2 regions of the Streptomyces sp. NPDC086147 genome follow, and region 1 is predicted to be linked to the other one. Evidence: riboswitches for the same ligand, from Rfam matches in the RefSeq annotation. Region 1 holds a riboswitch; the other holds the start of a gene.
The links. Region 1 has a riboswitch for glycine ahead of gcvP (aminomethyl-transferring glycine dehydrogenase). Riboswitches for the same ligand answer to the same signal wherever they lie in the genome.

Region 1 (14,994 bases):
TTCGTCAACACCTCGGTCATCTGGGAGTCCCGGGGACAGGCCCACCTCTTCGGAGCGCGCGGTGTCTCCGGTATCCTCAACGTGGAGATCACCCCCGAGCTGGCCGTCCGCCTCGCGGGCGCGTACGCCACGACCCTGAAGAAGGGCTCGACCGTCACCACGGCCCGTGACCACTCCCGGGGCGCCCGTGCGCTGAAACGGGCGGTGATCTCGGCGCTGCAGGCCAGCGCCATCGACGTACGGGACCTGGAGAACGTACCGCTGCCGGTGGCGAGACAGCAGACCGCGCGCGGAAGCGCCGGCGGCATCATGATCCGGACCTCGCCCGGCGTGCCCGACTCCGTCGACATCATGTTCTTCGACGAGCGCGGCGCCGACCTCTCGCAGGGCGGGCAGCGCAAGCTCGACCGGGTGTTCGCGCGCCAGGAGTACCGGAGGGCCTTCCCCGGCGAGATCGGGGACCTCTCCTTCCCGGCGAGCGTCTTCGACTCGTACACCGGGTCGCTGCTGCGGAACGTCGACACCTCCGGGATCGCGGAGGCCGGACTGAAGGTCGTCGTGGACGCCTCGAACGGCAGCGCCGGGCTCGTACTGCCCAGTCTGCTCGGGCGGCTCCAGGTCGACTCGCTGACGATCAATCCCGGTCTCGACGAGTCCAGGCCCACGGAGTCGGCCGAGAGCCGGCGGGCCGGGCTCGTACGGCTCGGGGAGATCGTGGCGTCGGCGCGGGCCGCGTTTGGCGTGCGGTTCGACCCCGTCGGCGAGCGTCTTTCGCTCGTGGACGAGCGGGGCCGGATCATCGAGGACGACCGGGCGCTCCTGGTCATGCTGGACCTGGTGGCGGCCGAGCGGCGTTCCGGACGGGTCGCGCTGCCGGTGACCACCACGCGGATCGCCGAACAGGTCGCCGCGTACCACGGCACCCAGGTCGACTGGACGACCACCTCGCCCGACGACCTCACCCGGGTCGGCCGGGAGGAGTCGACGATCTTCGGCGGCGACGGGCGCGGCGGGTTCATCGTGCCCGAATTCAGCAGTGTCTTCGACGGGACCGCCGCCTTCGTGCGGCTGCTCGGTCTCGTGGCGCGGACGCAGCTCACGCTGAGCCAGATCGACGCCCGCATCCCGCGGGCCCACGTCCTCAAGCGGGACATCGCGACCCCGTGGGCCGTGAAGGGGCTCGTGATGCGCAAGGTGGTCGAGGCGGCGGGCAACCGCTCCGTCGACACCACCGACGGCGTCCGCGTGGTCGAGGCCGACGGGCGCTGGGTGATGGTGCTGCCCGACCCCGCCGAGGCCGTCACCCATCTGTGGGCGGAGGGCCCCGACGACACCTCCGCGCAGGCCCTGCTCGACGAGTGGGCCGCGGTGGTCGACAGCGCAGGTCGCTGACGCGGACGACCCCTGCGGTGGGGAGGCGCCCTCCGGGGTGCCTCCCCACCGCAGGGAGGGGCCATTCGGCGGTACGCCGTACGACGTGCGACGATGTGCGGCATGTCGCAGCAGCCCCCCGTTCGGAGCACCGGTTCACCACCGCCGCGACCGGACGCGTCCATGTCGCTGCTGAACAATGTGATCGACCACGCCCTCGACGACGGGTACGCCGAGGCGACCGCCCGGCGGGCCGCCGAGGGCGGTGGGCTGCCCCGCAGTCTGCGGGCGAAGCTCGGCGTCGCCGCCGGCCTCCTGCTCGCGGCCGCCGTGGTCACCGTCGGCGCGGCCGAGGCGCGGGTCTCCGCGCCGGTCGTCGCCAAGGAGCGGCAGGAGCTGATCGACCGGATCGAGACGGAGTCCTCGGAGGCCGACGGCCTGGAGCAGGACGTCGAGCGGATCCGGGCCGAGGTCGGGGAGCGCCAGAGGCAGGCGCTCCAGGAGTACGGCGGCGACCAGGCCGAGCTGGTGGCGCTGCTCTCGGGGGCGACGCCGGTGCACGGCCCCGGGGTGAAGCTGGTCGTCGACGACGCCAAGGACACCGACACCGGTGGCGGCGGACCGAGGGAGAGCAGCGGCTTCGCCGACACGGGCCGGGTCCGCGACCGGGACATGCAGCGCGTGGTCAACGGGCTGTGGGAGTCGGGCGCCGAAGCGGTCGCGATCAACGGGCAGCGGCTGACGTCGCTGTCCGCGATCCGGGCCGCCGGCGACGCCGTACTGGTCGACAACAAGCCGCTGGTGCCGCCGTACACCGTCCTCGCGATCGGGAACGGGCAGAAGCTGAGCACCGCGTTCCAGGACAGCGCCGACGGGCAGTACCTGCACGCGCTGGTGGAGAACTTCGGGATCAGGAGCAGCATCTCCGCCGAGGGCGACGTGCGCCTGCCGGCCGCGCCGAGCCTGACCGTACGTACCGCAGAGCCGAGGGGGGCCGGGGCGACGCCCTCCGGTCGGGCCACGGCCGACACAGGGAAGGGCACATCGTGATCGCCGTACTGGGCTTGATCGTCGGAGTGGTGGTCGGACTGTTGGTCCGCCCCGAGGTTCCGGCGGTGGTCGAGCCCTATCTTCCGATCGCCGTGGTCGCCGCCCTCGACGCGGTCTTCGGCGGGCTGCGGGCCATGCTCGACGGGATCTTCGTCGACAAGGTCTTCGTGGTCTCCTTCCTGTCCAACGTGGTCGTGGCCGCCCTGATCGTCTTCCTCGGCGACAAGCTGGGCGTGGGCGCGCAGCTGTCGACCGGTGTGGTCGTCGTCCTCGGCATCCGGATCTTCTCCAACGCGGCCGCCATCCGGCGCCACGTCTTCCGGGCGTGAGGCCGATGAGCGAGAACCCGCAGGACCCGCGGAACCCCCAGGACCCGCAGAGTCCGCAGAAGCCTCGGAGCCCTCGGGCTCCGCAGGGCCCGCAGAGCCCGCAGGACCCCCGGAGGCCCCGAGGGCCGGAGGAGCGGCGGCTTTCCGGGGAGCCCGAGGGGGCCGGGGCTCCGGGAGGACCTGCGGCGCCCCGGAGGCCCGGTATGCCCGACGTGCCCGAGGACGTGGACACCCAGGTCTTCCGGAAGGTGGAGAAGCATCCGCCCGCCGCCCACCCCCACCAGCACCGGAAGCCCACGGGCGGGGGCGCTCCCGGCGCGGTTCCCGACTCGCCCGCGGCGTCCGGGAGGCCCGTCGCGCCCGGAAACCCCGCGGCGCCCGGAAGCGCGGACCGGGGCGTACGGAAGCCCGTGACGCCTCCTCCTGCGGCCGAGGCGCCTCCGGTGGCCGGAACGCCCGCCGAGGCACCCCTCGCCGCCGAGCCGCCGGCCCCGTCCGCCCGGGACGAGCGGGGCGGGCGGCGCAGGCTGGTCTCCGCGCTGTGGCCGCCCCGGGTGACCCGGGCCCAACTCGTCGTCGCACTGCTCCTGTTCGGCCTCGGGCTCGGTCTGGCCATTCAGGTCTCCTCGACCAGTGACAACAGCGCCCTCCGGGGCGCGCGCCAGGAGGACCTGGTGCGGATCCTCGACGAGCTCGACGACCGCACGCAGCGCCTGGAGGACGAGAAGGCCCGGCTGGAGAAGCAGCGTTCCGAGCTGGAGTCCAGTTCGGACCAGGCCGAGGAGGCGCGCAAGCAGACCCAGGAGAAGGAGCGGCAGCTCGGCATCCTGGCCGGCACGGTCGCCGCCGAGGGCCCCGGCATCACGCTGTCCGTCGGCGACCCCACCGGGGCCGTCGAGTCGGACATGCTGCTCGACGCCATCCAGGAGCTGCGGGCGGCGGGCGCGGAAGCGATCCAGGTCAACGGTGTCCGGGTGGTGGCGGACAGTTATTTCACCGGCAGCGGTGACGACATGCGGATCGATGGAACGCAGGTGGCCGCTCCGTACGTCTTCAAGGTCATCGGCAAGCCGGAGGATCTGGAGCCCGCGCTCAACATCCCCGGCGGTGTCGTGCAGACCCTCGAGAAGGAGCAGGCCGCGGTCACGGTGGAACGGTCGCCGAAGATCGTCGTCGACGCCTTGCGACCTGCGAAGCGGCCTGACTACGCTCAGTCGTCCTCGCAGTGAGGAGGCGTACGAGGGGGGTCCCGCGACAAGGGCTGGGCCTTGCGGGGGGTCGGCGCATCACAACGGTGGTGCGTGGTGGAAACTGTCCGGAGGATACGGACGTTGTGAAGGTGTCCGGGTCGGCAGGTGTGATGGATCTCGGTTCGTCCTGCCCCACGGGCGGGTCTGTTTCGGTCAAGGGGAATCGCCCGTGAAGTTGTTTGCGAAGTTGTTCGGCAAGAGCGCACGCGAGGACGGCGGCAACGCCAGGCACCGCGCGCCGCGCCACGCCCAGAGTGAGGAGCAGGGCGGCGAGCGCCCGCTCTTCCGTGACGAGGTCGGGGGACAGGGCGGTGACATTCCGGGCGGACCGGGCGCGTCTTCTGTTGACCCCGCCGGGGCCGCCCGCATAGGTTTCGGAGAACCATCGACCTCAAGTACGGGTGGAGGGTTTTCCCCCGACCCGTATGCGACACAGACCTCCGCGGGGCAGCCGCGGCAGGAGGACGCGTCCATGCCGGTGTGTACGAGGTGCGGTCACCGCAACGCGGCCGACAGCCGCTTCTGCTCCCACTGCGGCACGCCGCTGCGCGGTGGGATCGCTCCCGAGCGCGCGTCGGAGACGACGTCCACGATCTCCATCTCGGGCCTGGAGGCCTACGATGCCGAGGTCACCGGCCAGACCGCGCTGCCCTCGCTCTCTCCGGAGGCGCTGGCGGCCGTGGAGGCGCTGCCGCCTGGCTCCGCGCTCCTCGTGGTGCGCCGGGGTCCGAACTCCGGCAGCCGGTTCCTCCTCGACGGGGAGCTGACGACGGCCGGCCGTCACCCGCAGAGCGACATCTTCCTGGACGACGTCACGGTCTCCCGGCGGCATGTCGAGTTCCGGCGGGGTCAGGACGGCAGTTTCACCGTCTCGGACGTCGGCAGCCTCAACGGCACGTACGTCAACCGCGAGCCGATCGACTCGGTCGTCCTGTCCAACGGTGACGAGGTGCAGATCGGCAAGTACCGGCTGGTCTTCCATTCGAGCCAGCGGGGCGTGTGACGCCTCGGGGAACCCCCTTCAGGGAAGGTCCATGCTGCGAACACCGACGGGCGGTGCCGGATCCGGCACCGCCGCCGCGGGCGACATGGTCAGCATCGGCACGGTGCTGAGCCTGCTGCGCGACGAGTTTCCCGAAGTGACCATCTCCAAGATCCGGTTCCTGGAGGCCGAGGGGCTCGTCGAGCCCCGGCGGACGGCCTCCGGGTACCGGAAGTTCGGCCCGCAGGACGTGGAGCGGCTCGCCCGCATCCTGCGGATGCAGCGGGACCACTACCTTCCGCTGAAGGTCATCCGCGAGCACCTCGACGCCCTCGCCCGGGGCGAGGAGATCAGCCTCCCGGCCCCGGGGCGCCGACGGGACCTCCTGGAGGGCCCCTGGGAGCAGGAGGCGGAGCCGTCGGCCGCCGCGCGGCTCGGACGGGCCGAGCTGCTCGCCGCCGCCGAGGTTACCGAGGCCGAGCTCGCCGAGTGGGAGTCGTACGGTCTGATCGCCGAGACGGAGGGCGGGGGGTACGACCCCGAGGCCGTCACCGTCGCCCGGCTCGTGGCGGATCTGGGGAGATTCGGCCTGGAGCCCCGCCACCTGCGGGCCGTGAAGGCGGCCGCCGAACGCGAGGCCGGGCTGATCGAACAGGTGGTCGCGCCGCTGCGCCGGCACCGCAATCCGCAGACCAGGGCCCATGCGGAGGCCACCGCCATGGAACTGGCCGCGCAGTCGGTGCGGCTGCACGCGGCCCTGATGCAGATCGCCCTGGGCATCCGCTCGCAGTGACCTCGTGAGCGGCCTCGGAGGGGCCCGACTATCCAAACCGGTCGGGCACGTCCTAGGGTTGCTGTGTGAACGAGCTCGACGTTGTGGGTGTCCGAGTGGAAATGCCCTCCAATCAGCCGATCGTGCTCCTACGTGAAGTGGGAGGCGATCGTTACCTCCCCATCTGGATCGGACCGGGGGAGGCGACCGCGATCGCCTTCGCGCAGCAGGGGATGGCCCCTCCGCGACCGCTGACGCACGACCTGTTCAAGGACGTGCTGGAGGCCGTGGGACAGGAGCTCACCGAAGTCCGCATCACGGATCTGCGTGACGGGGTCTTCTATGCCGAACTGGTCTTCGCCAGCGGCGTCGAGGTGAGCGCCCGGCCGTCCGACGCGATAGCGCTGGCCCTCCGGACCGGGACGCCGATCTTCGGCAGCGACGGTGTCCTGGACGACGCCGGCATCGCGATTCCGGACGAGCAGGAGGACGAGGTGGAGAAGTTCCGCGAATTCCTCGACCAGATCTCACCGGAGGATTTCGGGACCAACAGTCAGTGAGAACGAGCGGTGCGGCCATGGGCCGTTCGCGGGGTGCTGTCAGAGCATTCGAGTAGCCTTTCCCCGGAGAGAGACACGGGAAACCACTCTCAGGGTGATTATCACTCGGCGTGCCGAGTGTGGCGATCGTTGACGCACCCCGAGTGACTGCCTACCTTCGTGTGGGCAGGTCAAGGACGGAGGGTCGGCGTGATGAGCAGCGCGGACGGTACGGCGGGCAGCTCCCTCGGACGGGCGTCCGGGGAGAACGGTCCGTATCCGCTTCACGGCAGAGTGGGCGACTTCGGTACGGAGGCCGGTACGGGCGCGGCGGACGAGGTGATCGGTTACCGCGGCCCCACGGCGTGCGCGGCCGCCGGGATCACCTATCGCCAGTTGGACTACTGGGCGCGCACCGGACTCGTGGAACCGAGCGTGCGGCCCGCTTACGGGTCGGGTACGCAGCGGCTCTACAGCTTCCGTGACGTCGTCGTCCTGAAGATCGTCAAGCGTTTTCTCGACACCGGGGTGGCCCTGCAGAACATCCGGGCCGCGGTGCAGCACCTGCGGGCCCGGGGCTTCCGGGACCTGGAGCGGATGACGCTCATGAGCGACGGGGCCACGGTCTACGAGTGCTCCTCGCCGGACGAGGTCGTCGATCTGCTCCAGGGCGGTCAGGGCGTCTTCGGCATCGCCGTCGGAGTGGTCTGGCGGGACGTGGAGGCGGCGCTCTCGCAGCTCCACGGGGAGCGGGTGGACACCGGCGAGACGCTGGTGGGGCACAACCCCGGCGACGAGCTGGCCCGGCGGCGCCGGGACCGGGCGGTCTGAGCCGGCCCGGGGCCGTCGCGGGGCGTTGTCAGTGGGATGAGGGAGCATCGGAGGCGTGAGAACCGCGCCGACGATCCTGCATCTCGACATGGATGCGTTCTTCGCCGCCGCCGAGCAGGCGGCGAAGCCCAGCCTGCGCGGAAAACCCGTGGTCGTGGGCGGGCTCGGGCCCCGGGGCGTGGTCGCCACCGCGTCGTACGAGGCGCGCCGCTTCGGAGTCCACTCGGCGATGCCGATGGGCCAGGCGCGGCGGCTCGCGCCGAACGCGGCCTATCTCGTGCCGCGCTTCGCCTTCTACCGGTCGATCAGCGAGCAGGTCATGCGGCTGCTCGGGCTGCTGTCCCCGCTCGTGGAGCCCCTCAGCCTCGACGAGGCCTTCGTGGACCTAGAGGCGGGGGACGTCGCCCGCGACACGGCCGGTGCGCGGGCGGCGGGGGAGCGGCTGCGGGCCGACATCCTCGCGACGACCGGGCTCACCGGGTCCGTGGGGCTCGCGGGGTCCAAGATGCTCGCGAAGATCGCCTCCGAGCAGGCGAAGCCCGACGGACTCGCCCTCATAGAGCCGGGCACCGAGCGGGAGCTCCTCGGACCGAAGTCCGTGCGGATCCTGCCCGGGGTCGGGCCGGCGACCGGGGAGCACCTGCGGCGGGCCGGGATGACGACGGTGTCCGACCTCGCGGAAGCGGGCGAGGACGAACTCGTACGGCTCCTCGGGCGGGCGCACGGGTCCTCGCTGTACCGGATGGCCCGGGGGCACGACGACCGGCCCGTGGTGGCCGAGCGGGACGCCAAGTCCGTCTCCGTCGAGGACACCTTCGCCGTGGACCTGCACGACCGGGTGCGGATCCGGGGCGAGGTCGAACGGCTCGCGGAGCGGTGCGTGGAGCGGCTGCGGGCGTCGGGGCACTCGGGGCGGACGATCGTCCTGAAGGTGCGGAGGTTCGACTTCTCGACGCTGACCCGCTCCGAGACGCTGCGGGGGCCGACGGACGCGCTCGGGGTCGTGCGGGAGGCGGCGGGGCGGCTGCTCGAATCCGTGGACACCACGGGGGGCGTGCGGCTGCTCGGGGTGGGGGTGAGCGGGCTCGCGGACTACACGCAGGAGGATCTGTTCGCCCAGGCGGAGCCGGTGGGGGAACGGGACCAAGAGGGCGCCGGCGCTGTTCCTGCGGTGCCGGTGGCCCCGGTGGCCGAGCCGGCCAGGCCTGTCGAGCGGCACTGGGCGCCCGGGCACGACGTGCGGCACGTGGTCCACGGGGCCGGGTGGGTGCAGGGGAGCGGGCTCGGGCGGGTCACGGTGCGGTTCGAGGAGCCGGGGTCGGCGCCGGGGCGGGTGCGGACGTTCGCGGTGGACGATCCGGAGCTGGAGGCGGGGGAGGCGTTGCCGCTGGTGCGGGACCCTGTGCCGGGGGCGGTGCCCGTGCCCGCGCCGTCGGCGGCTGCGGGCCGCGGGGGTGCGCCCGGCCCGGCGGCCGGGCCGGATTCCCACCCGCACCACCTGTGACGGTGGGTGGGGGGAGGTGCGGGTTCTCCCGTGAGCGGTGTCGCGACGTCGGCGGCTGCGGGCCGTGAGGCGTTTTCGGCCGCGGGGCTCGCCTGCTCGTCGCCCGTGGCGACGGGCGGGTGTGCCGGGGCCGGTTCCGGGTCAGCCGCCGTCCTGACCCGCCAGGCGGCCGAAGTCCTTGTCCGGGACGTCCGTCGGGGGCGGGGGGAGCGCGAGGCTGTAGTGCCGGTAGAGCTGGAGTTCCTGCTCCGGGGAGAGGTGGCGGCCCACGCCGAAGTCCGGGGCGTCCTTGATGAGGGCGCGTTCGAACGGGACGTGGAGGCCGTCGTCGAGCAGGTCGCTCGGCTCCAGGGGGACGAAGGCGTCCCGGCTGAACAGGCCGGTGCGGACCGCGGCCCACTCCGGGACGCCCGTCGCGTCGTCCAGGTACACCTCGTCGACGGTTCCGATCTTGTGTCCGTTCCGGTCGTACGCCTTGCGGCCGATCAGGCTGCGCGGATCGATGTCGGTCTGCACGGTCCCTCCAACTGGTCGCAACTCCTCTACCCCCTACCAAAGGGCACATCCGGGATGTCGGCCACTTGAGCGAAGGGAGTGCCAACCGCGCTGGTAGGCTGGGTGTGGCTGTCGACCCCGTGCGGGAGAGTCCCCCGGAGAAACCTTCCGGTGGGCGCCGAAGGAGCAAATCCTCCCCGGAATCTCTCAGGCCCCTGTACCGCGCGGACGAGGTCACTCTGGAAAGCAGAGCGGATGTCCGACGGCATGCGCTCTCACCGACGGTGAAAGCCGGCGTGCCGCGAGGCGTGCCGGTGAAACTCTCAGGTTGAGATGACAGAGGGGGAGGCCGTCCGGGTACCCGCGCCGTGGTGCCCCTCGCAGGTCGTGACGACCAGGAGGCCTCCGTACATGACCGCCAACCGCATTCCGCTCTCCGAGCTCGAGCAGGGCATCCCCTTCGAACAGCGGCACATCGGGCCCGACGCCGAGGCCCGGGCCAAGATGCTCGCCCAGGTCGGTTACGGCTCGCTCGACGAGCTCACGGCCGCCGCGGTGCCGGACGTGATCAAGAACGCCGAGGCGCTGGGCCTGCCGGCCGCGCGCACCGAGGCCGAGGTGCTCGCCGAGCTGCGCGCGCTCGCCGACCGCAACCAGGTCCTCGCCCCGATGATCGGCCTCGGCTACTACGGCACCTTCACCCCGCCGGTCATCCTCCGGAACGTGATGGAGAACCCCGCCTGGTACACGGCCTACACGCCGTACCAGCCGGAGATCTCTCAGGGCCGCCTGGAGGCCCTGCTGAACTTCCAGACGATGGTGGCCGACCTGACCGGCCTGCCCACCTCCGGCGCCTCCCTGCTCGACGAGGGCACCGCCGCCGCCGAGGCCATGGCGCTGTCCCGCCGCGTCGGCAAGGTGAAGAAGGGCGTCTTCCTGATCGACGCCGACGCCCTGCCGCAGACGATCGCCGTCATCGAGACCCGCGCCGAGCCGACCGGCGTCGAGGTCGTCGTCGCCGACCTGAGCGAGGGCATCCCGGCCGAGATCGCCGAGCGCGGCGTCTTCGGCGTGCTCCTCCAGTACCCCGGCGCCTCCGGTGCGGTCCGCGACGTCAAGCCGCTGATCGACGCGGCCCACGAGCTCGGCGCGATCGTCACCGTCGCCGCCGACCTGCTCGCCCTCACCCTGCTCACCTCGCCCGGCGAGCTCGGCGCCGACATCGCCGTCGGCACCACCCAGCGCTTCGGCGTCCCGATGGGCTTCGGCGGCCCGCACGCCGGTTACATGGCCGTCCAGGACAAGCACGCCCGCTCCCTGCCCGGCCGCCTCGTGGGCGTCTCCGTCGACGCCGACGGCAACCGCGCCTACCGCCTGGCCCTCCAGACCCGCGAGCAGCACATCCGCCGCGAGAAGGCCACCAGCAACATCTGTACCGCGCAGGTGCTGCTCGCCGTCATGGCCGGCATGTACGCCGTCTACCACGGCCCCGAGGGCCTCAAGGGCATCGCGCTGCGCACCCACCGGTACGCCGCGATCCTCGCCGCCGGTCTGCGCGCCGGGGGCGTCGAGCTGACCGAGGACGTCTTCTTCGACACCCTCACCGCCCGCGTGCCCGGCAAGGCCGACGCGGTCGCCGCCGCCGCCCGCGAGGCCGGCGTCAACCTCTACCGCGCCGACGCCGACCACGTGTCGGTCTCCTGCGACGAGACCACCACGCGCGAGCAGCTCGCCGCCGTCTGGGCCGCCTTCGGCGTCACCGCCGACGCCGAGGCCCTGGACGCCGCCACCGAGGACGCGCTGCCCGCCGGTCTGCTGCGCTCCGACGCGTACCTGACCCACCCGGTCTTCCACGCGCACCGCTCCGAGACCTCGATGCTGCGCTACCTGCGCCGCCTCGCGGACCGCGACTACGCGCTCGACCGCGGCATGATCCCGCTCGGCTCCTGCACGATGAAGCTGAACGCGACCACCGAGATGGAGCCGGTGACCTGGCCCGAGTTCGGCCAGATGCACCCCTTCGCCCCGGTCGGGCAGGCCGAGGGCTACGTCACGCTCATCACCGAGCTGGAGGAGCGCCTCGCCGAGGTCACCGGCTACGACAAGGTGTCGATCCAGCCCAACGCCGGTTCGCAGGGCGAGCTGGCCGGCCTCCTCGCCGTCCGCGCGTACCACCGGGCCAACGGCGACGAGCAGCGCACCGTCTGCCTCATCCCGTCCTCCGCGCACGGCACCAACGCCGCCTCCGCCGTGATGGCCGGCATGAAGGTCGTCGTCGTCAAGACCGCCGACGACGGCGAGGTCGACGTCGAGGACCTGCGGGCCAAGATCGCCCAGTACCGCGACGAGCTGTCCGTCCTGATGATCACCTACCCGTCCACGCACGGCGTGTTCGAGGAGCACGTCGCGGACATCTGCGCCGAGGTCCACGAGGCCGGCGGTCAGGTGTACGTCGACGGCGCCAACCTCAACGCCCTGGTCGGCCTGGCCAAGCCCGGCCACTTCGGCGGCGACGTCTCGCACCTGAACCTGCACAAGACCTTCTGCATCCCGCACGGCGGCGGCGGCCCCGGCGTCGGCCCGGTCGGCGTCCGCGCCCACCTCGCCCCGTACCTGCCGAACCACCCGCTCCAGCCCACCGCGGGCCCGGAGACCGGCGTCGGCCCGATCTCGGCCGCCCCGTGGGGCTCCGCCGGCATCCTGCCGATCTCCTGGTCGTACGTGCGCCTGATGGGCGGCGAGGGCCTCAAGCGCGCCACCCAGGTCGCGGTGCTCGCGGCGAACTACATCGCCAAGCGCCTGGAGCCGCACTTCCCGGTGCTCTACACCGGTCCGGCCGGTCTGGTCGCCCACGAGTGCATCGTGGACCTGCGCCCGCTGTCCAAGGCGACCGGCGTCACCGTCGACGACATCGCCAAGCGCCTCATCGACTACGGCTTCCACGCGCCGACGATGTCCTTCCCGGTGGCCGGCACGCTGATGATCGAGCCGACCGAGTCCGAGGACCTGACCGAACTCGACCGCTTCTGCGACACGATGATCGCGATCCGGGCCGAGATCGAGAAGGTCGCCGCGGGCGAGTGGCCGGCGGAGGACAACCCGCTGCGCAACGCCCCGCACACCGCGGCCGCGCTCGGCGGCGAGTGGAACCACGCGTACACCCGTGACGAGGCGGTCTTCCCGGCGGGCGTCTCGGCCGCCGACAAGTACTGGCCGCCGGTGCGCCGCATCGACGGCGCCTTCGGCGACCGGAACCTGGTCTGCTCCTGCCCGCCGCTGGACGAGTACGACCACTGAGGCCGGGGCCTTCACGACGAGGGCCGAGGGCCGGTCCGGAGAGTTCTTCTCCGGACCGGCCCTCGGGCTTCGCGCCGCCCCGTCAGGCGGCGGTCGTCACCCGGCCCGCCGTGAGCGGCCGGTGCGGAGCGATGATCTGCCCGTCCGGCAGGAGCTCACCGGTGTCCTCGAAGAGCAGGACGCCGTTGCACAGCAGGCTCCAGCCCTGCTCCGGGTGGTGTGCCGTCAGTCGGGCCGCCTCGCGGTCGGCGGAGTCGGCGGTGGGACAGGCGGGCTGGTGCTGGCACATGGGTGGGTTCTTTCGCTGCGTCGTAGTGGATGTCCTGCGGCTCTGCGCGTTCATGGCCGCCCCCGGCGGTCGGTTCGGTTCCGGTCCAAGTCTTGCCCCCGGGACGGACTTCCGCAGGGATTTCGCGGCAGCTCGTCCTCTTCGGGGAGGACGCGTCACCCGCAGGGGCGGTTCAGCTCAACCACCCCGTCCCTTCGGGTGGTTCGGGGTGGCCCGAGCGGGCTAGTCCGTAAGGGCGGGGTGTTCGGACGCTGCGTTCGGGCGGACTTTTCGGACAGCAGTGCGCCCCGTGATCCTGTCGGGTCACGGGGCGCGGGCGCGCGTGCGGTGGATCAGGCGGGCGCCGCCGAGCCCAGGAGGGGCGGCGGCGCGAGGCGCGTGCTGAGGACGGGCAGGAGGTCGGCGACCGGGTACGGGCGGTGGGACGCGATCCCCGGCGGTGCGGGGGCCAGGGGCACCAGCAGGTCGGCGGCGTCCGGGACGACGGTGGTGCCGTCCGTCTCCGGGTCGGCGTGCAGCCAGAGGGTCAGCATGTAGAGCTCCGGTACGGAGAGCAGCCGGGGCTGGTACGCGACCGGCAGGCCCTCGGCCTGGTGCAGGGCCCGTTCCGTGGCGGAGACGTACGGCCCCTCGAAGAAGTGCGAGAAGGACCAGCCGTCCGGGGTGAGCATGGTGTCGGCGGCGGCGATCGTCCGCTCCCCGTTCCTGATCAGGAAGCGCCACCCGGCGAGCCGGGTGCGGGGAGGGTGTCCCGGGGCTCCGGTGATGCCCAACACGTGTACGGGCAGCGGGAGTTCGGGGCTCAGTGGTCCCTGCGCGGCCCGCAGGGCGGGTGTGCGCGCCTCACGGACGGCGGTCGGTGAGCCGAGCGCCGCGAGGACGCTGCGGAGGGCCGGCGCGGGGGCCGGGGAGGGTCGGAGCATGGTGGGTCGCCTCTCGCTCAGGAGACACGGTGACGCGTGGGCAGGTACGACGGCGCTGTCGGCGGCGGGGCCAGAGAGGGGCCATGGGGCCATGGCCGGGCGCCAACACTCTGCCTCGTCCGCGGAGTTTATACGACATGTGTTCACACAGTGTTTCCGCTAGACGTCGCCGATATTCCTGACAAGGCGTCATCAGGTCGTCATCGAGGGGCGTCCGAGCGGAATCATGAGGACGATACCGCTCCCACCTGCCCGTACCGCGAGGAGCCGGTCGGCTGAATTACGACCCCGAATTCCGGGACAATATGACATTGGTATATGTCGTCTGTTCCATGCCCGTGGAATGTGCCGTTGGAGTGCTGCATCCAGCCTATCCTCCGGCAGGTGCGTTCCGCAGGCGTTGTGGATCAGAGAGGTGGGCATCATGGTCCGTGACGCGCGGCCGCCGTGACGGCCGCCCACCCGGGGAAGGACGCTTCGATGGGCGAGAAGGTCGTGGCCGACGGGTTCGGCCCGTCCGACCGGCAGCAGTACCGGAGGAAACTCCAGCAATGTCTGGCGGGGCTCGCGAGGCTCCTGGCGGAGAAGAGGTTCGACCGGCCGCGCAATCTCATGGGCGTGGAGATCGAACTCAATCTCACCGGCGCCGACGGACTGCCCCGCATGCTGAACGGGCCGGTTCTCGAAAAGATCGCGAGCCCCGATTTCCAGACGGAACTCGGAATGTTCAACCTCGAAGTGAACATCGCCCCCCACCAGCTGGAGGGGCGCGTATTCGACCGGCTCGCGGAGGAGATCGGAGCCGGAATCGGGTACGCCGACCGCAAGGCGGCGGAGCTCGACGCGGGCGTCGTCATGATCGGCGTGCTGCCCACCCTCGAACAGCACGACCTGGTCCCGGAGAACCTGTCGGACAACGACCGCTACGCCCTCCTCAACGACCAGATCCTCGCCGCACGGGGCGAGGACTTCATCCTCGACATCCACGGCGTCGAACACCTCCGCTGCACCTCGGAGTCGATCGTCCCCGAGGCCGCCTGCACCTCGGTCCAGCTCCACCTCCAGGTGACCCCGGCCCGGTTCGCCGCCGTCTGGAACGCGGCGCAGGCCGTCTCCGGGGTGCAGATCGCGCTCGGCGCCAACGCGCCCTTCGTCTTCGGCCGCGAACTGTGGCGGGAGTCCCGCCCGCCCCTCTTCCAGCAGGCCACCGACACCCGGCCGCCCGAGCTCCAGGCCCAGGGGGTGCGGCCGCGCACCTGGTTCGGGGAGCGGTGGATCGACTCGGCGTACGACCTCTTCGAGGAGAACCTCCGCTACTTCCCCGCCCTCCTCCCCCTCCACGACGACGAGGACCCGCTACTC
Region 2 (14,994 bases), on a different contig from region 1:
CAGGAGCTCCTTGGACTTGTTGGTGTCGAACGCGTACGTCTTCACCTTGTCCGAGTAGCCCGCGATGGTGTCGGGCATGAACTGCGTGGCCACCTTGCCGCCCTCGGGCAGCTGGGTCTTCACGAGGTTCTCGCGGTCGATGGCGTGGGCGATGGCCTGGCGGACCGCGGGCTTCTTGAGCGCCGCGTTCTTCTCCTGGCTCATGCCGACGTAGAAGAGGTTGAAGACGTCACGCGTCGGGACGTTGTACCCCTCCTTCTCCAGGGTCTTCACGTCCGCGGGCGACACCAGGTCGTAGCCGTCGATGTCACCGGCCTGGAGCGCCTGGCGGCGGCCCTCCTCGGTGTCGATCGTGCGGAAGACCAGGTTCTTCACCTTGGCCTTGTCGCCCCAGTAGTCGTCGAAGCGCTCCAGGGTGACTTCCTTGTTGCCCTTGTTCCACTTCGTGATCTTGTACGGGCCGGTGCCGGCGACTGTGCCGGCCTCCTGGCTGTACTTGGGGTACGTGATGGCGTCGCCCTTGGCGGACGCGTCCTGCTTCACGTACTCCTTGATCGCCTTCGGCGAGTGGATCGCGAGGGCCTGGAGGGAGAAGCCGCCGGGGAGCTGCGCGGAGGGCTCGTTGACCTCGATGACCGCGGTGTTCTCGTCCTTCGCCGTGCAGGACTTGTAGTTGGGCTTCGGCGCCTCGGCGTCCTCGTTCTTCGCGAAGCCGCCCATGATGGACTGCCAGTAGTACGAGACCGAGCTGGACTGGTAGGTGCCCTTCCAGTTGAACCAGTGGTCGTAGTTCGCGCAGACGGCGGCGGCGTTGAACGCCTCGCCGTCGTGGAACTTCACGTTCTTGCGCAGGTTGAACGTCCACACCGTGCCGGCGGGGTTGGCGGACCACGTCTCGGCGAGGCCGCCGACGAGCTTGCTGCCTCCCGACTCGTGCTCCAGGAGTGCTTCGAAGGCCTGCCGGGTCACCCGGAAGGTCTCGCCGTCGCTCGCGAGGGCGGGGTCCAGGGAACCGGGGTCACCGGCGCCGGCGAACACGAAGGTGTCCTTCGCACCGCCCTTCGCGCCGTCCTTTCCGCGCTCGCTGGAGCAGCCCGTCGCGACGAGCGCGGCGGCAGCCACCACCGTGATCGCCCGAACGGTACGGGAATTGAATATTCGCATGGGGCCACCCCAGGATCAGCCGTGTGGAGAGGTCTTGACCGGCCGAACACTACCCACGGGCAACGAGCTGGAGAACAGTCCGGATAACGGTGATACCTAGTCGAGACCCGGACACTTGCCAAACCGGGCAGTTCCGGGACAAGTGCGTGGCCTGGGCGAACACCCTTGGCGCGCGGGCGAGTTAACGGGAGGTGTCACGACCGGACAGATCGGCCATCCCGGTCTTCCGGTCACGCTCGGGGCGGATAGCCGTATCCCGGGGCAGGCGGGGCGGCGTGCGCCTCGCGGTCGTAGAAGGGGCGCGCGTTCGCCCGCAGCCAGAGCGCCACCGGGTCGTACGCGTCGGAGAGGGCGACCGTCGAGACGGGCAGCCCGTCGGGGACGGAGCCGATGGACTGGCGCATCATCGACCGGACCGTGTCGACGGCCGCCGGGGAGGTGTCGTACAGGTCGAGCCCGATGACCAGGTACGGGGAGCCGAGCGCGGGCTGCACCCAGCCGCGGCGCAGCGCCCGGACGGCCGGGGTGCGGTGCGCGTTCTGCGTGATCAGGGCGTAGAACTGCGGGATCTCCAGGGCGGGCTCGGTGACGCGCAGCGGTCCGGCGGGCATCCGGTCGAGGCCGGTGGCGATCCGGCGCAGATCGGCCCAGGGGATGCCGACGCCGCCGCCGGGGGCGTGCGGATTCAGCCAGACGCCCCAGCGGTCGGGGTAGAGGGCACGGGCGATCTCGCGGCCGGTGACGCGCTCGTGGGCGCGGTTCCAGCCGGAGGCGGCGAGCTCCTGGACGGAGGTGACGCAGGGCGCGTAGCCGAAGCCCTCGACCTCCATGTTCCCGTACTGGGCGTCGGGCGAGCCGGGCGAGCCCTGCCAGAGCAGCATCCGGAGCTCGCCGTCGGCGAGGGCGTGCAGCAGCTGCTCGTACGCGTCGTAGCGTCCGGGCGCCACCTGGCGCAGCATGTGCTCGACCTGACCGGCCGCAGCGGTGCCTGACGCACTCACCCTGGGTCCCGCCCCTCTTTTCGTCCACCACGTCTGTACGGCCGCCGGGTCAGGTGCGGCCGTCGAACCGTTCCGTCGAACCGGTCCCGTCGAATCAGTTCAGCTTAGGGCCTGCCCGGCGGGTCAGGGCCGGACGCCGCGGACCCGGCCATGACCCGCCGGGCAGGCCCTGAACAGGGTGCCGCTCACACGGCGGCGCGCTGGTAGAAGGGGCGGACCCGGTCCACCATCCAGTCGCCCACCGGGTCCTGTGCCATGTCGAGCAGGATCAGGTTGACCGGCCAGGCGACCTCGACGCGGCCGAGGGCCCGGCCGAGGGCGTCCAGGGGCGCGGTGCGGTCGGCGCCCTCCCAGCGGGAGAGCTGGACGCCGATGAAGAGGGCCGGTTCGGTGCCCTCGACGCTGGCGAGGGCCCGGCGGGCGCTGGTGACGACGCCGGTGGCCTCGAACTCGGCGGAGGCGGCGGCGAGGAAGTCGACGGGGTCGTCCTGCCAGTCGGGCTCGAAGAGCCGGACGCGGCCGCCGGACGCGGGGCCGTCGAGCGGGGTCCGGCCGGCGCGGCAGAGCTCGGCGACGGCGGGCGGGGGCAGCGGGACGCCGACGGTGCCGCCGGGGTTCACGGCGATGCCGAGCTGCGGGGGCAGGCCGCGGGCGAAGTCGCGGGCGGGGGCGACGGCGAAGGACATGTGGTCGCCGGCGCAGGCGCGGAACTGCTGCTCGGAGCTGAAGACGGGGACGTAGGCCGCGCCGTCGATCTCCATGGTGGCGAGGTCCAGGTCGGTGCTGTCGGGGCCGCCGCCGTTGGGCAGGGGGATCCAGACCGGGCTGCGGCCCAGCACCTCGACGAGGCGGCCGCCCGCCTCGGGGTTGCCGAGCGAGGCGGCGAGGACCTCTTCGAGCTCGTTGCCCGGCCACGTCACGTCCACGGTCCCGCTCCCCTTCTCCGCACGGCCTGCCGTACCCGGCCGCCCGGCAGCACCCTAACGCCACCCCGGCGCCGCCGTGGCCGGAAGAGAGGGGTACGAGCGCCCCGGACGCGCCGTGCGGAGGGTCAGGCCGCCTCCCCGAAGGTGATCGTCCGGAGGGTGTCGGCGGCGTCCCGGTCGAGCAGGGTCGCCGAGGCGCAGCCGTGCGGGAGCCGGCCGGTCTCGGCGGCCCGCAGCAGCCGGCCGACCGCGCGCCGGTGCCGGGCGAAGGCGTACGCGGAGACGCCCCGGCCCCGGGCGTGCTGCCCGGCCCTGGCGGTGTCCGGGGTGACGTCGAGGAGGACCAGGTGCAGGTCGCTCCCCCGGCGGCGGGCCTCGCGGGCGAGCCAGCCGCGCACCCAGGACTGGGTGCCGCAGTCGTGCACGACCACGCCCGCGCCGGAGCGCATGGCGCGGCGCAGCCCGGCGTAGTGCGCGATCCGGACCAGGGGGCGGTAGAGGGCGTACGGCAGGAGGCGGGGCATCCGGGCCTCCCAGCGCTCCCGGGCGTCCTGGGAGTCGATGCCCCGGCCCCCGGCGGTCCGCTTCATCAGGGTGGACTTGCCGCTGCCGGGCAGCCCGGAGACGACCACGAGGTCCCCGGCCGCGAACACGAGGGCTCGGGGGCCCCGGCCGCCGCGCTCGCGCAGGTCCCGCAGGGCCCGGTCCCGTCTCCGGGTCCGGGCGCGGGCCCGTGGGGACGGTATGCCGGTACTCGTCGCATACGCGCCGGTGTGCTGGAACGTCATAGCCTCTCCCCCTGCCGGGCCTCAGGAGACCCTTCCCAAGAAGTGTAAAGAAACGGTAATGGGGCACAAGCGATTTGCCGCGCCGACACCGCGTGCAATGATGTGCGCGCCAGGCGCCCACGGTCGCCTGTACAACCGCATACCGGCCGTTCGAATCCGCGCGGGAGAGTTCCGGACCACGGAGTGGGTGACCACCCGGTGCGTCCGGGCGCCGAAGGAGCAAGACCCTCCCTTGAATCTCTCAGGCCCCGTACCGCGTGGATGAGGCAGATCTGAAAAGCGGGACACCCTGTGTCCCCACCCAAGGTGCAAGCCGGGATCTCGGTGACGAGATGACCCCGGTGAACCTCTCAGGTTCCATGACAGATGGGGAGGACGTCCTCGCCCGTCATGTCTTCGTCACCGAACGCCCTTGGGACCCGGGAGCCACCCCATGACCTCTGCCCCCCGCCTGACCGCCCTCGATGCCCTGCATCGTTCGCTGGGCGCGACCATGACCGACTTCGCCGGCTGGGACATGCCGCTGCGGTACGCCAGCGAGCGCGACGAGCACACCGCGGTCCGCACCCGGGCCGGCCTCTTCGACCTCTCCCACATGGGCGAGATCACCGTCACCGGACCGCAGGCCGTCGAGCTGCTCGACTTCGCCCTCGTGGGCAACATCTCCACGGTGGGCACGGGCCGCGCCCGGTACACGATGATCTGTCGCGAGGACGGCGGCATCCTGGACGACCTGATCGTCTACCGCCTGGGCGAGACCGAGTACATGGTGGTCGCCAACGCCTCCAACGCCCAGACCGTCCTGGACGCCCTCACCGAGCGCGCGGCCGGCTTCGACGCCGAGGTCCGCGACGACCGCGACGCGTACGCCCTGATCGCGGTCCAGGGCCCGGAGTCCCCCGGCATCCTGAAGTCGGTCACCGACGCCGACCTGGACGGCCTGAAGTACTACGCCGGCCTGCCGGGCACGGTCGCGGGCGTGCCCGCGCTGATCGCCCGCACCGGCTACACCGGCGAGGACGGCTTCGAGCTCTTCCTGAAGCCGGAGCACGCCGAGGGCGTGTGGCGGGCGCTGACCGCGGCCGGCGAGGGCGTCGGCCTGATCCCCTGCGGCCTGTCCTGCCGCGACACGCTCCGCCTGGAGGCGGGCATGCCGCTGTACGGCCACGAGCTGACCACCTCCCTCACCCCCTTCGACGCCGGTCTCGGCCGGGTCGTGAAGTTCGAGAAGACGACCAACGAGGGCCGCTTCGTCGGCCGCGAGGCCCTGGAGAAGGCCGCCGAGCGCGCCGAGACCGCCCCGCCGCGCAAGCTGGTCGGCCTGATCGCCGAGGGCCGCCGGGTCCCGCGCGCCGGGTTCTCCGTCGTCAAGGACGGCGAGGTCGTCGGCGAGGTCACCTCCGGGGCCCCGTCCCCGACCCTCGGAAAGCCGATCGCGATGGCGTACGTGGACGCGGCGCACGCGGAGCCCGGCACCCAGGGTGTAGGTGTGGACATCCGGGGCACCCACGAGCCGTACGAGGTCGTGGCGCTGCCGTTCTACAAGCGCCGGAAGTGACGCGTCCGTCCCACTCCGCGTCTCACCCCGCAAGACCGACGTTCATCAGCACTCCCCCGATCCAGGAGAATCAGGTCATGAGCAACCCCCAGCAGCTGCGGTACACCAAGGAGCACGAGTGGCTGTCGGACGCCGAGGACGGCGTCGCGACCGTCGGCATCACCGAGTTCGCGGCCAACGCGCTCGGTGACGTCGTCTACGCCCAGCTCCCCGAGGTCGGCGACACCGTCACCGCGGGCGAGACCTGCGGCGAGCTGGAGTCGACGAAGTCCGTGAGCGACCTGTACTCCCCCGTCTCGGGTGAGGTCGTCGCCGCCAACCAGGACGTGGTGGACGACCCGTCGCTGGTGAACACGGCTCCGTTCGAGGGTGGCTGGCTGTTCAAGGTGCGCGTCGCGGGTGAGCCGGACGACCTGCTCACCGCCGACGAGTACGCCGCGTTCTCCGCCGGGAACTGAGACCGGGCCCGAGACCCCTTAGGGATCGATTCATGTCGCTTCTGAACACTCCCCTCCACGAGCTGGACCCCGACGTCGCCGCCGCCGTCGACGCCGAGCTCCGCCGTCAGCAGTCCACCCTGGAAATGATCGCCTCGGAGAACTTCGCTCCGGTCGCGGTCATGGAGGCCCAGGGCTCCGTCCTCACCAACAAGTACGCCGAGGGCTACCCGGGCCGCCGCTACTACGGCGGCTGCGAGCACGTCGACGTGGCCGAGCAGATCGCCATCGACCGCGTCAAGGACCTGTTCGGCGCCGAGTACGCCAACGTCCAGCCGCACTCCGGCGCCTCCGCGAACCAGGCCGCCCTCTTCGCGATCGCCCAGCCGGGCGACACGATCCTGGGCCTGGACCTGGCGCACGGCGGCCACCTCACCCACGGCATGCGCCTGAACTTCTCCGGCAAGCAGTTCGACGTGGTCGCGTACCACGTGGACGAGGCCGGTCTGGTCGACATGGCCGAGGTCGAGAGCCTCGCCAAGGAGCACCGCCCGAAGGTGATCATCGCGGGCTGGTCGGCGTACCCGCGCCAGCTGGACTTCGCGGAGTTCCGCCGGATCGCGGACGAGGTCGGCGCCTACCTGTGGGTCGACATGGCCCACTTCGCGGGCCTGGTCGCCGCCGGTCTGCACCCGAACCCGGTCGAGCACGCGGACGTGGTGACCTCCACCACGCACAAGACGCTCGGCGGCCCGCGCGGCGGCATCATCCTGGCGAAGAAGGAGTTCGCGAAGAAGCTGAACTCCTCCGTCTTCCCGGGCTTCCAGGGCGGCCCTCTGGAGCACGTGATCGCGGCCAAGGCCGTCTCCTTCAAGGTCGCGGCCTCGGAGGAGTTCAAGGAGCGCCAGCAGCGCACCCTGGACGGCGCCCGGATCATCGCCGAGCGCCTGGTCCAGGACGACGTGAAGGCCCACGGCGTCTCGGTCCTGTCCGGCGGCACGGACGTGCACCTGCTCCTGGTCGACCTGCGCGACTCGGAGCTGGACGGCCAGCAGGCCGAGGACCGCCTCCACGAGGTCGGCATCACGGTCAACCGGAACGCGGTCCCGAACGACCCGCGTCCCCCGATGGTCACCTCGGGCCTGCGCATCGGCACGCCGGCGCTCGCGACCCGCGGTTTCGGGGCCGAGGACTTCCGCGAGGTCGCGGACGTCATCGCCGAGACCCTGAAGCCGGGCTTCGACGCCGAGAAGGCCGAGGCCCTCAAGGCCCGGGTGACCGCCCTGGCGGACAAGCACCCGCTGTACCCCGGCCTGAAGTGACACCTTAGTAATTTCGTACGCTTTTGTTCGTACGGACATCCGGGGCACCGCGCACACTGGAACAACGGGCGCGGTGCCCCGACCCATGTCCCCCGCCCGCACGCCTTCTCTGCACCACCCCGGCAGACAACGACGTCCAGCCCCACAAGGAGTCCTCCCGTGGCCATCTCGGTCTTCGACCTGTTCTCGATCGGCATCGGCCCGTCGAGCTCCCACACGGTGGGCCCCATGCGCGCGGCCCGGATGTTCGCCCGCCGGCTGAAGAACGAGGGCCTGCTGGCCCACACGGCGAAGGTGCGGGCGGAGCTGTACGGCTCGCTCGGCGCCACCGGCCACGGCCACGGCACCCCGAAGGCCGTCCTGCTCGGCCTGGAGGGGAACTCTCCCCGCACGGTCGACGTCGAGCACGCGGACGAGGAGTTCGAGCGGATCAAGGCGAGCGGCCGGATCAACCTGGTCGGCGCCCACGACATCCCCTTCGACTTCGACGCCGACCTGGTCCTGCACCGGCGCAAGGCGCTCCCGTACCACGCCAACGGCATGACGGTCTTCGCGTACGACGCGGAGGGCGGGCTCGTCCTGGAGAAGACGTACTACTCGGTGGGCGGCGGCTTCGTCGTCGACGAGGACGCGGTGGCGGGCGAGAACCCGATCGTCCCGGACGACACGGTCCTGAAGTACCCCTTCCGCACCGGCGACGAGCTGCTCCGCCTCGCGAAGGAGACCGGCCTGTCGATCTCCGCGATGATGCTGGAGAACGAGAAGGCCTGGCGCACCGAGGACGAGATCCGCGCGGGCCTCCTGGAGATCTGGCGGGTCATGCAGTCCTGCGTCTCGCGCGGCATGTCCCGCGAGGGCATCCTGCCCGGCGGCCTGAAGGTGCGCCGGCGCGCCGCGAACTCCGCCCGCAAGCTGCGCTCCGAGGGGAACCCGGCGGCGCACGCCATGGAGTGGATCACCCTGTACGCGATGGCGGTGAACGAGGAGAACGCGGCGGGCGGCCGGGTGGTCACCGCCCCGACGAACGGCGCGGCCGGCATCATCCCCGCCGTCCTGCACTACTACATGAACTTCGTCCCGGGCGCGGACGAGGACGGCGTGGTCCGCTTCCTCCTCGCGGCCGGCGCGGTCGGCATGCTCTTCAAGGAGAACGCCTCGATCTCCGGCGCCGAGGTCGGCTGCCAGGGCGAGGTCGGCTCGGCCTGCTCGATGGCGGCGGGCGCCCTCGCCGAGGTCCTGGGCGGCTCCCCGGAGCAGGTGGAGAACGCGGCCGAGATCGGCATGGAGCACAACCTGGGCCTGACCTGCGACCCGGTCGGCGGCCTGGTCCAGATCCCGTGCATCGAGCGCAACGGCATGGCGGCGGTCAAGGCCGTCACGGCGGCGAAGATGTCGATGCGCGGCGACGGCAGCCACCTGGTCTCCCTGGACAAGGTCATCAAGACCATGAAGGAGACGGGCGCCGACATGAGCGTGAAGTACAAGGAGACGGCGCGCGGCGGCCTCGCGGTGAACATCATCGAGTGCTGAGGCCGCCGGCCTCCGGCGGGCCGCCGTACGGGCTCAGGCGCGCCCGCGCAGCACGCGCGCGATCTCGATGTCGCCTTCGAGGGCGCTGAGCCGCGGAGGGGTCCTGGAAGCGTCGAGGACCACGGCGTGGAGGCGGTCGACGAAGCCGGTGGCCCCGGACGGGCGGCGACCGCGGGTCGCGCGGCCCGTCCGGGCGGGCGGATCAGGCCTTGCTGAGGTGCGACCAGAACTCGTCCCACGACAGCCGGCCGTCGCCGTTGTCGTCGCGCTGCTTGATGAGCGCCTCGGCGACCGTCTCGGTGACGTTGAAGTCGCCCAGCTGCGCCATCACGCTCTTGTACTCCGCGGCGGTGATGAAGCCGTCCCCGTCCACGTCGTACCGGTTGAATGCCGTGCGTGCCGACTCGATGTCCGCCACTGTTTCCGCCCCTTCATGGTGCTTGTCTGACGGGGGTCAGATTAGCCGTCCCGCCGCCGCCCGATGCGGGTGGTCCCGGTGCGAGGGGTCACCGGGCCCCATCGGTGCCGGTTGGGGTGATCCAAGGGCTTTCGTACATCAATGTCGGGCGTCCAGCATGCGGACGACCCGGGGAAACACACAATGAACCGCATAGCCATTCACTGTTTACAAGGCAGGTGCCACATGTCACCAACGATTCACAGTTAAAGTATTCATATTTGCCCGATTTTGCCCCGCTAGGGACTTTTGGTGATCGGGCACTTGTCTGACATAGTCGTTGACACGACCCCCATTGACCCGGGCCAGGTCGACACAGCGGCCGTGGATACACCCCCCCGTCCACGGCGCCTCACACGGAAGCCCCCAGCTCGCCCCACCACGGCGCACGGGGGCTTCCGTGCGTCCGGGGCCGGGTCGCCGCGGGGGTCAGGGGCGGTCCGCGACCCGCATCTCGAACCAGGTCGTCTTGCCGCGCGGCGCCAGGTCCGCGCCCCACCGGTCCGCCAGCTTGTCGACGAGGAAGAGCCCCCGGCCGCTCGTGTCCAGCTCGTGCACCGGCATCAGACAGGGCAGCCCGCGCGAGGGGTCGCGCACCTCGACCCGGATCCGGCCCCGGCCCTTCTGCAACCGGAGCGCGAAGACCCGTGCACCGGTGTGCCGGACGGCGTTGCCCACCAGCTCCGAGACCAGGAGGACCGCGTGCTCGGTGAGCTGCGGTCCCAGCCCCCACTGGTTCATCAGCACGTGCTGCGTGAGCCTGCGGGCCACCCACGCGGACTCGGGCAGGGACGGCAACCGGACGTCGCCCTCCGCCGGATTGCCGTACAACTCCACCGCTTCGGCGGCCTGTTGGTCGTCCGCGGTCAGTGACCACCGCTCCGCGGCGGCGCTCGCGCGCCGCCGTGGTTGTTCCCTGTCCTCCAGGCCCGCCATGCCCCTCATCATGGCCGCACGGAGCGGCCCGCGGAGGCCGTTCCGCCGGAATCGACCCCCGGCGGACCCTCCTGCGGGCCGCTTTCGGTCAGGTCAGCCGAATTTCGCCTTCCCCGGGCCCTCCTCGACGAAGCTGCGCATCCCGCGCTCCCGGTCCTCGGTGGCGAACAGGGCGGCGAACCAGGTGCGCTCGATGGCGAGACCGGTGTCGATGTCGGCCTCCAGGCCCTGGTCGACCGCCTCCTTCGCGGCCCGCAGGGCGACGGCCGGGCCATGCGCCAGCTTCGCGGCCCACGCGTGCGCCTGCTCGTACACCTCGGCGGCCGGGACGACCCGGTCGACCAGGCCGAGGGAGAGGGCCTCGTCCGCCATCACCATCCGGCCGGTGAAGATGAGGTCCTTGGCCCTGGAGGGGCCGACGAGGCGGGAGAGGCGCTGGGTGCCGCCCGCGCCCGGGATCAGGCCGAGCAGGATCTCGGGCTGGCCGAGCTTGGCGTTGTCGGCGGCGATCCGGTAGTCGGCGCAGAGCGCCAGCTCGCAGCCGCCGCCGAGCGCGTAGCCGGTGATCGCGGCGACGACCGGCTTGGGGATGCGGGCGACGGCGGTGAAGGCGTCCTGGAGGGCGCGGGAGCGATTGACCATGGCCACGTGGTCCATGACCTGCATCTCCTTGATGTCCGCGCCGGCCGCGAACACCTTCTCGCCGCCGTACAGGACCACGGCCCGCACGTCGTCGCGGTCGGTCGCCTCCTGGGCGAGCTCGCGCAGCCGGTCCTGGGTGGCGACGTCCAGGGCGTTCATCGGGGGACGGTCGAGGCGGATCGTGCCGACGCCTTCGGCGACTTCGAGGTTCACAGTCATGGGAGAAGGTTAGAGGTCGTTAACGCGGCGGGGCCCGGTGCTGTTGCTCACAGCACCGGGCCCCGCCGAAAAGCTCGGGAACGCCTAGGCGGTCCACTCCGACCACGGCATGTTCCAGCCGTTGAGGCCGTTCTCCGGCTTGATCTGCTTGTCCTTGGAGTTCTTCACGACGACCACGTCACCGATGATCGAGCTGTCGTAGAACCAGGCGGCCGGCGTCGAACCGTCCCCCGCGCCCCGGGTGTCCGAGAGGCCGACGCAGCCGTGGCTGACGTTCTGCGAGCCGAAGGTGCTCTTCGGGGCCCAGTAGTTGCCGTGCACGAAGGTGCCCGACTGGGACAGGCGCATCGCGTGCGGCACGTCCTTGATGTCGTACTCGCCGCCGAAGCCGACGGTGGCGCCGTTCATCCGGGTCACCTTGTACTTCTCACTGATGACCATCTGACCGTTGTACGTGGTCGTGGACGGCGCGCCCGCGGTGATCGGCAGCGTCTTGACGATCTTCCCGTCGCGCTCGACCTTCATCGTCTTGGCGCTGGCGTCGACGGTGGAGACCTGGCGGCGGCCGATGGTGAAGGTGACGGTCTTCTTCTGCTTGCCGTAGACGCCGGGGCGGCCCTCGACGCCGTCCAGGTTCAGGTGGACCGTCACCTTGGTGCCGGCCGCCCAGTACTGCTCGGGGCGGAAGTCGAGGCGGTCGTTGCCGAACCAGTGGCCCTCGATCGGGACGGACGGCACGGCCGTCACCTTGATGGCCTTCTCGACGGCCTCGGGGTCGGTGATGCCCCGGGTGAAGTTGATGGAGACCGGCATGCCGACGCCGACGGTCGAGCCGTCCTCCGGCGTGTAGTGGCCGATGAAGGTGTTCTTCGGGACCAGGGTCGTGAAGGTGGTGTCCTTCGCCGACTCGCGGCCCTCGGCGTCCTTCGCGACGGCGTGCACCTTGTACTGGGTGCCCCCGGCCAGGTGCGCGGTCGGCTGCCAGCTCGCGCCGTCCGCCGCGATCTCGCCCTCGACCGCGGTGCCCTTGGAGTCGGCGACCGTGACCGTGGTCAGCTTGCCCTGCTGGGCGGTCACCTTGAGGGCGCCGCTGGTGGCGACCGAGTCGGCGCCGTCCTTCGGAAGGATCGTCACGACGGCCTGGGAGGCCGCGGTGTCCTGCCGGCCGGCGTCCTGGGCCTGCGGGCCCTTCGCGCCGTCGGCGGCGTCCCCGCCGCCCCCGCCGCAGGCGGTGAGCACCAGGAGCAGCGCCCCCGCCGCCAGGGCCTGGAGCCGGACGCCCCCGCGTCGCCAGCCCCTCCCCGTGGTCCCCGCCGGTGCCCCCGATATCGGCTGCCCGTTCACTGTGGTCGTCTCCCCTCGCACGGCCCGGCAACGCCACGGCCCCACCCCCGTGCGCATCGCTCGCGCACACGGCGTTAGATAATCACACCGCAGGACACGAAAGATCCTCGCGCATGTCACCGTTCCGTCCCGATCGACGTGCGACGACGACGGAAGCGGCGGGGGTGGCGGGGGCGACGGGAGCGACGGGGAGTCAGCGGAGCGCGGAACCGGCCTTCCAGCTCTTCCAGTCCGTGTTCCAGCCGCCGAGCCCGTTGTCGGGGGCGACCTTCCGGTCGCGGGAGTTGACCACCTCCACCACGTCGCCGACGAGGGTCCGGTCGAAGAACCAGCCCGCGGGCGAGCGCTCGCTGCCGCCCTTCTCGTCCCGGAGCCCCACGCAGCCGTGGCTGACGTTGGCGGTGCCGAAGGTCTCGGGCGGGGCCCAGTAGTTGCCGTGCAGGAAGGTCCCGGACTCGGTGAGCCGCATCGCGTGCGGCACGTCCTTGATGTCGTACTCGCCGCCGAAGCCGACCGTGGCGCCGTTCATCCGGGTCACGTCGTACAGCTCGGTGACGACCATCTTCCCGTTGTACGTGGTGGTCTTCGGCGCTCCCGCGGTGATCGGCAGGGTGGCCAGGACCTCGCCGTCCCTGCGGACCTCCATGGTGTGCGCGGCGGCGTCCACGACGGAGACCTGGGAGCGGCCGACGGTGAAGCCGACCTTCTTGCGCTGGGTCCCGTACACGCCGGGCGCCCCCTCGACGTCCCGCAGGCCGATGTCGACGGTGACCCGGGTGCCGGCGGCCCAGTACCGCTCCGGGCGGAAGTCGAGCCGCTCCTTGCCGAACCAGTGGCCGGAGACCTCCACCGGCGGGTCCGAGGTGATCCGGACGGCGCGCTCGACCGCGGCCCGGTTCTCGACGGGCCGGCTGAAGGTGAAGGAGACGATCATGCCGGCGCCGACCGTGGAGCGGTTCTCCGGCTTGAAGTAGCCGATGAAGCGGGACTCGGGCACCACGGTGCTGAAGGTGGTGTGGCGGGCCGAGCGGCGTCCGTGGGCGTCGAGCGCGACGGCGTCCACGCTGTACTTGGCGGCCGGCGCGAGCCGGCCGGGGGCCGAGGGCCGCCAGCGCAGCCCGTCGGCGGAGACCTCCCCGGCGACCTCGGTCCGCCGGCCGTCCTCCACCCGGGCGACGTTCACCCGTTCGAGTCGTCCGCTGTCCACCCTCACCTCGACCGGTCCTCCGGTCGGGACCGCGCGGCTGCCGTCCTCCGGGGTGACCCGGATGACGTCGCCGGGGGCCCGTCCCTTGCCCGGCAGGGAGAGGTCGACGCCCCTGCCGCCGTCCGCTCCGGTGCAGCCCGCGAGGCCCGCCAGCAGTCCCGCCACCGCGAGGACGTGCCCCGCCCTCTTCCATACAGATCTCACGCCCGGCCCAACGACGGCCACCCTCCAGGGGAAACGTGCGCGCGGGCCATGTTGGGAGCACGGCCGTGCGGGCAGAACAGGGGGAGAACCTCGCGCGGGGAGCGGTGGCCGGGACGCCACCGCTCCCCGCGTGCGGACCCGACGGAGCCGCGGGAGGCCGGACGGTGGCGAGCGCAGCCGAGCAGGAGGCGGTACAGCAGCGTGCCCTGGAGCGGGCGGGGCCGCCCGTGTGGCCGGGGGCGCCGACGCCCCTGGGCGCCCGCTGCCGGGTCGGGCCCGGCGGGGTCGCGGGCACCAACTTCGCCCTGTGGGCGGGCGGGGCTGAGGCCGTCGAGCTGTGTCTGTTCGACGGGGACGGGACGGAGACGCGGCTGCCGCTGACCGAGCTGACCCACGAGATCTGGCACGGCTTCGTGCCCGGGATCGGCCCGGGGCAGCGCTACGGCTACCGGGTGCACGGCCGCTGGGACCCGTGGACGGGCGCCCGGTGGAACCCGGCGAAGCTGCTCCTCGACCCGTACGCGCGGGCCGTCGACGGCGAGTTCTCCCTGCCGCCCGAGGTGTACGGGCACGTGCGGGACTGGCCGCAGCAGCACGTGGCCGACACCGTCCGCGACGAGCGGGACTCCGCCCCGCACGTCCCCAAGGGGGTCGTCGTCCACGACGACGACGACTGGTCCGACGACCGCAGGCCCAAGACGCCCTGGCAGGACTCGGTCATCTACGAGGTGCACGTCAAGGGCTTCACGAAGCTGCACCCGGGCATCCCCGAGCATCTGCGCGGCACGTACGCGGGGCTCGCGCACCCGGCCGCGGTCGACCACCTCGTACGGCTCGGGGTGACGGCGGTGGAGCTGCTGCCGGTGCACCAGTTCGCGCACGAGGACCACCTGCTGCGGCGGGGCCTGCGCAACTACTGGGGGTACAACTCCGTCGGCTACTTCGCGCCGCACGCCGGCTACGCGTCCTCGGGGACGGCCGGGCAGCAGGTCGGCGAGTTCAAGAAGATGGTGCGGGCGCTGCACGCGGCCGGGATCGAGGTCATCCTCGACGTGGTCTACAACCACACGGCGGAGGCGGGCGAGCTGGGCCCGACCCTCTCCCTGAAGGGCATCGACAACCGGGGCTACTACCGGCTCCAGTCCGACGCCCGCCGGTACGCCGACTACACGGGCTGCGGCAACACCCTGCACGTGGTGCAGCCCCAGGTGCTGCGGCTCATCACCGACAGCCTGCGCTACTGGGTGACGGAGATGGGG

Region 2: it holds a riboswitch for glycine, as region 1 does, so the genes downstream of both, gcvT (glycine cleavage system aminomethyltransferase GcvT) here and gcvP (aminomethyl-transferring glycine dehydrogenase) in region 1, are expected to answer to the same signal.

Annotation. Positions count from the first base shown of each region.
Region 1 covers NZ_JBFBJO010000002.1:2,221-17,214, forward strand. The annotation lists gene AB0398_RS04845 (mannose-1-phosphate guanyltransferase) at 1-1,392, shown strand, start outside; gene AB0398_RS04850 (DUF881 domain-containing protein) at 1,495-2,421, shown strand; gene AB0398_RS04855 (small basic family protein) at 2,418-2,750, shown strand; gene AB0398_RS04860 (DUF881 domain-containing protein) at 2,954-3,979, shown strand; gene AB0398_RS04865 (FHA domain-containing protein) at 4,062-5,003, shown strand; gene AB0398_RS04870 (MerR family transcriptional regulator) at 5,035-5,775, shown strand; gene AB0398_RS04875 (bifunctional nuclease family protein) at 5,841-6,314, shown strand; gene AB0398_RS04880 (MerR family transcriptional regulator) at 6,507-7,124, shown strand; gene AB0398_RS04885 (DNA polymerase IV) at 7,180-8,628, shown strand; gene AB0398_RS04890 (PRC-barrel domain-containing protein) at 8,770-9,144, opposite strand; glycine riboswitch at 9,257-9,356, shown strand; gene gcvP (aminomethyl-transferring glycine dehydrogenase) at 9,535-12,420, shown strand; gene AB0398_RS04900 (DUF5999 family protein) at 12,503-12,709, opposite strand; gene AB0398_RS04905 (hypothetical protein) at 13,042-13,632, opposite strand; gene AB0398_RS04910 (glutamate--cysteine ligase) at 14,113-14,994, shown strand, end outside.
Region 2 covers NZ_JBFBJO010000001.1:760,369-775,362, reverse strand. The annotation lists gene AB0398_RS03670 (ABC transporter substrate-binding protein) at 1-1,164, opposite strand, end outside; gene AB0398_RS03665 (enhanced serine sensitivity protein SseB C-terminal domain-containing protein) at 1,395-2,165, opposite strand; gene AB0398_RS03660 (enhanced serine sensitivity protein SseB) at 2,351-3,091, opposite strand; gene AB0398_RS03655 (AAA family ATPase) at 3,217-3,879, opposite strand; glycine riboswitch at 4,031-4,145, shown strand; gene gcvT (glycine cleavage system aminomethyltransferase GcvT) at 4,313-5,437, shown strand; gene gcvH (glycine cleavage system protein GcvH) at 5,515-5,895, shown strand; gene glyA (serine hydroxymethyltransferase) at 5,928-7,196, shown strand; gene AB0398_RS03635 (L-serine ammonia-lyase) at 7,356-8,726, shown strand; gene AB0398_RS03630 (EF-hand domain-containing protein) at 8,929-9,144, opposite strand; gene AB0398_RS03625 (ATP-binding protein) at 9,613-10,119, opposite strand; gene AB0398_RS03620 (enoyl-CoA hydratase-related protein) at 10,213-10,980, opposite strand; gene AB0398_RS03615 (Ig-like domain-containing protein) at 11,065-12,324, opposite strand; gene AB0398_RS03610 (Ig-like domain-containing protein) at 12,518-13,735, opposite strand; gene glgX (glycogen debranching protein GlgX) at 13,900-14,994, shown strand, end outside.